Regions from separate parts of the Pseudomonas sp. GW823-FHT03E05 genome, predicted to be linked through region 2. Evidence: predicted binding sites of a transcription regulator. Region 2 holds the regulator's gene; the other holds the start of a gene.
The links. The regulator FliA, encoded in region 2, starts transcription of late flagellar genes. The targets are predictions, from matches to a motif close to CTAAAGTTTNNNNNNNNNNNGCCGNTAA.
Positions count from the first base shown of each region.

Region 1: a site for FliA is predicted at 1,529-1,556, ahead of AC1RCO_RS30065 (methyl-accepting chemotaxis protein). Genes of this name have one in related genera too.

Region 1 is NZ_JBXAJB010000010.1:110,836-113,305, reverse strand. It holds gene AC1RCO_RS30065 (methyl-accepting chemotaxis protein) at 1-1,499, opposite strand, end outside; gene AC1RCO_RS30060 (mannose-1-phosphate guanylyltransferase/mannose-6-phosphate isomerase) at 1,976-2,470, shown strand, end outside.
Region 2 is NZ_JBXAJB010000002.1:103,114-105,583, reverse strand. It holds gene fleN (flagellar synthesis regulator FleN) at 1-663, shown strand, start outside; gene fliA (RNA polymerase sigma factor FliA) at 660-1,400, shown strand; gene AC1RCO_RS08140 (chemotaxis response regulator CheY) at 1,566-1,937, shown strand; gene AC1RCO_RS08135 (protein phosphatase CheZ) at 1,968-2,470, shown strand, end outside.

The DNA of each region.
Region 1 (2,470 bases), on a different contig from region 2:
TCGGCCGAATGCTGGGCCTGCTCCGAAGTCTGGTCCGCCAGTTGCGCGATGGTGCTGATGTTGCGGCTGATCTCTTCGGCCACCGAGCTTTGCTCTTCGGTGGCGGCAGCGATCTGGGTGGTCATGTCGGTGATGTTGGCCACCGCTTCGCTGATGCCCACCAGTGCCTGGTCGGCTTCCAGCACCCGGGCCACGCCTTCTTCGGCCTGACGATGACCGGCGTCCATGGTCTGCACGGCGGTGGCGGCTGTCTGCTGCAGCTTGGCGATCAGGGTATGGATCTGCCCGGTGGACTCACTGGTGCGCTGTGCCAACTGACGCACCTCGTCGGCCACCACGGCAAAGCCGCGGCCCATTTCACCGGCGCGGGCGGCTTCGATGGCTGCGTTCAGGGCCAGCAGGTTGGTCTGGTCGGCAATGCCCTTGATCACGTCGACAACGCCGCCGATTTCGTCACTGTCCTTGGCCAGTTGGGTTACTGTCAGCCCGGTTTCGCCCACTACCACCGACAGGCGCTGGATGGCTTCGCGGGTTTCCCCGGCGATATCGCGGCCACGGCCGGTCAGGCGATTGGCTTCCTGGGTTGCGTCGGCGGTGCGTTGCACGTGGCTGGCCACTTCCTGGGTGGTGGCGGCCATCTGGTTGACCGCGGTGGCCACCTGTTCGGTCTCGACCCGTTGGCGCTCCAGGCCGCTGGAGCTGTTGTGGGCCAGGGTGTCGGACTGGCGGGCCTGCTCGTTGAGGTGCTCGGCCGTGTCCTGCAGGCGGGTCAGGCAGGTCTTCAGGCGCGCTTCCTGGCTCAGGATCGACATCTCCAGGCGGGCTTGGGCGCCGCGGCTGTCGGTGTACATCTGAGCGATCAGCGGGTCGGAGGTGGTCTGCTCGGCCAGGCGCAACAGGCGCTTGAGGCCGCGCTGCTGCCAGCTCAGGCCCAGCAGGCCCAGGGGCACCGAGAGCGCGGCGGCCAGGGCGAAGCCCCAGTGGGAGTTGAGCCAGGCACCGATCATGAAGCTCAGCTGGCTGACCAGGATGAACGGCAGCCAGTCCTGCAGCACAGGCAGCCACTTGTCACGCTTGGGAATGGCCGACTTGCCAGTGTTGATGCGCTGGTAGAGGGCTTCGGCGCGGCGCACCTGTTCGGCGGTGGGCTTGACTCGGACCGACTCGTAACCCACCACCTGGCTGCCTTCGAAGATCGGTGTCACATAGGCGTTGACCCAGTAGTGGTCGCCGGTCTTGCAGCGGTTCTTGACGATGCCCATCCATGGCAAGCCTTGTTTCAAGGTGCCCCACATGTGCGCGAACACCGCCGCCGGCACATCAGGGTGACGTACCAGGTTGTGCGGTGCGCGAACCAGTTCTTCACGGGAGAACCCACTGATCTCGACAAAGGCGTCGTTGCAGTAGGTGATCACGCCTTTGGCGTCGGTGGTGGAGATCAATCGTTGCTGAGCGGGGAAGGTACGTTCGCGCTGGGTAACGGGTTGGTTATTACGCATGAGTTTTCAATCCGCAAGGCTTTCATCGGTTATCGGCAGGTTTCCGGAATAGTTGAAGGAAATTTCTCTAAATGTCCGGTGACGGTTTGCGAGCTTTTTGTACGTCGTAATATCCCGATGCGTGCGAAATCCGAGAGAAAAGTAATAAAGATCAATGACACGATTTGTAAGGCGGTGTGTCTTAATCTTCAATGAAGTGAGCCGTTGTGAATGGTAGGTCAGTTTTTATCCATCTGAATACGGGTAGCTGCGCGGGTATAGATCCGGCTTTTCCTAGACAAAAATTACCATCCAGTGAAGAATATGCCCCTATTTTTGTAAGAAAAGTGATTTGCTTTTCTTCATGTCCAGCATTTTCTCGGTTAGGTTTGTCTAGGGTCAGCTAGGCTCTAAGTCGCTTCCTTCGAGCCCGCAGTATTTATGTTGGTGAGTTTTTGGCCTGATAAATGATGTGATATTTAGTAAAGGAGTACAGCGTGACACTCGTTCCAGTCATTATTTGTGGCGGTTCAGGCAGCCGTCTATGGCCTGTTTCACGTACTGCTCATCCCAAGCCGTTTATCGAATTGCCCGATGGTGGCAATTTGATTCGAAAAACATACAGTCGCGCTTTGGCGTTAAATGACGTAACAGAAGTATTGACGATCACAAACCGTGATCTCTACTTCAAAACCCTTGATGAATATGTTGCCACTGCGCCGAACTACACCAACTTGGGTTTCGTACTCGAGCCTTTTGGCCGCAACACCGCTGCTGCGGTCGCATTAGCGGCGCAGGAAGTGGCCCGAACTCACGGCCCTGACGCGATTATGCTGGTGTTGCCGGCGGACCACCTGATCGACAATCAGGCGGCGTTCGCTGCAGCAGTCGAGTCTGCATCGCAGCAGGCCCGGGACGGCTGGCTGGTGACTTTTGGGGTGAAGCCCGAATATCCGGAAACTGGCTACGGGTACATTCAAAAAGATACCGAC
Region 2 (2,470 bases):
CTGACTCCCAAACATACCCTGGCCGACGTCATCGAGGGCCGTTGCGAACTGCGCGATGTGCTGCTCCAGGGCCCTGGAGGCATCCGCATCGTACCGGCCGCCTCGGGCACCCAGAGCATGGTGCACCTGAGCCCTGCGCAGCACGCTGGCCTGATCCAGGCCTTCAGCGATATCGGCGACAATCTCGATGTGCTGGTGATCGACACCGCTGCGGGTATTGGTGACTCGGTAGTCAGCTTTGTCCGCGCGGCCCAGGAAGTACTGCTGGTGGTGTGCGACGAGCCGACCTCGATCACGGACGCCTACGCGCTGATCAAGCTGCTCAACCGCGACTACGGCATGAACCGTTTCCGGGTCCTGGCCAACATGGCTCAGAGCCCTCAGGAAGGTCGCAACCTGTTTGCAAAATTGACCAAGGTCACGGATCGCTTCCTGGACGTGGCCTTACAATACGTCGGCGCAGTTCCCTACGACGAAAGCGTACGCAAGGCCGTGCAAAAGCAGCGTGCGGTCTATGAAGCCTTTCCTCGTTCGAAGTGTGCATTGGCGTTCAAGGCCATCGCGCAAAAAGTCGATACCTGGCCGTTGCCGGCGAACCCACGCGGGCATCTGGAGTTTTTTGTCGAGCGGCTAGTGCATCAAACAGCGGGACCGGTGCTATGACTGCCAGTGGCTACAACCTCTACAAGAAGTCGGCGCGTGACAGCCAGTACGAATTGATCGAGCGCTACGCGCCTCTGGTCAAGCGTATTGCCTATCACCTGCTGGCGCGGTTGCCGGCCAGTGTTCAGGTAGAAGACCTGATTCAGGCCGGGATGATCGGTTTGCTCGAAGTGTCGACCAAATACGACGCGAGCAAGGGGGCGAGTTTCGAAACCTACGCGGGTATCCGTATCCGTGGGGCGATGCTCGACGAGGTTCGTAAAGGCGACTGGGCACCGCGTTCGGTGCACCGTAATACGCGCATGGTCAGTGATGCGATTCGCGCAATTGAAGCTAAAACCGGTCGTGACGCTAAAGATCATGAAGTTGCGGCCGAACTTCAATTGAGTCTCGACGATTATTACGGGATTTTGAACGACACCTTGGGCAGCCGCCTGTTCAGTTTCGACGACCTGTTGCAGGACGGCGAGCATGAAGGGCTGCATGAGGATGGCGCCAGTGCTCATCTCGAGCCGTCACGGGACCTGGAGGATGAACGCTTCCAGGCCGCGTTGGCGGATGCGATTGCCAATTTGCCGGAGCGCGAGCGACTGGTGTTGGCGCTGTACTACGACGAAGAGCTGAACCTCAAGGAAATCGGTGAGGTCCTGGGGGTCAGCGAATCGCGGGTCAGCCAGTTACACAGCCAGTGCGCAGCCCGTTTGCGGGGGCGTTTGGGGGAGTGGCGAGCGCGCTGACAGGCAGTGTGGGGACACTGCGTTCAGGACCGGTGAAGCAAGCGCTGCACCGGTCTTGCAGTATGTGCTCCATGCAGTCGTTGTGTGTTATGCCGGATTGATTGAATGGCGCGTTCAGGTGCTGGATGCGTTTAAGACTGCTTGGAGGTCGAATTGGACAAGAACATGAAAATCCTCATCGTTGATGACTTTTCAACGATGCGGCGGATCATTAAGAACCTGTTGCGTGATCTGGGATTCACCAACACGGTCGAGGCCGACGATGGCACTACCGCCATTCCGGTACTCAACAGCGGGAGCATCGACTTTCTGGTAACGGACTGGAACATGCCGGGCATGACCGGTATCGACCTGCTGCGCCACGTGCGCGCCGATGAAAAACTCAAGCACCTGCCGGTATTGATGGTGACTGCTGAAGCCAAGCGCGAGCAGATCATCGAAGCTGCCCAGGCCGGCGTAAACGGCTATGTCGTCAAACCATTCACGGCTCAGGCGTTGAAAGAGAAGATCGAAAAAATCTTCGAACGCATCGGTTGAGACGCGTAGCCATTCCGCCACGGGGGAGCTATGGAGCATAACGAATCTTCACTGGGCGACTTTGAGTCGACCCTGAAAAAACATGCGCTGGAACTGGTCGAGAGCCTTGAAAAGGGCAAGTTCGGCGAAGCGGTGCAATTGATCCATGAGCTCAATCAGACCCGTGACCGCGGCCTGTACCAGGAAGTGGGCAAGCTCACCCGCGAGCTGCATAGCGCGATCGTCAATTTCCAGATTGACCCGCACATGCCACAAGCCGAGGAAGTTTCACAGATCACGGATGCCACTGAGCGCCTGTCCTATGTGGTCCGGCTGACGGAAGCCGCAGCCAACCGCACCATGGACCTGGTGGAGAGCAGCACCCCGCTGGTCAACGGCCTGAGCACTGAAGCCCAGGCCTTGAGCGCAGACTGGGGGCGCTTCATGCGGCGCGAGGTCGGCGCTGAAGAGTTTCGCGAGCTGGCGCGCCGGGTCGACAGTTTCCTGACGCGCAGCGAACAGGAAACCCGTACCGTTTCCGGCCACCTCAACGA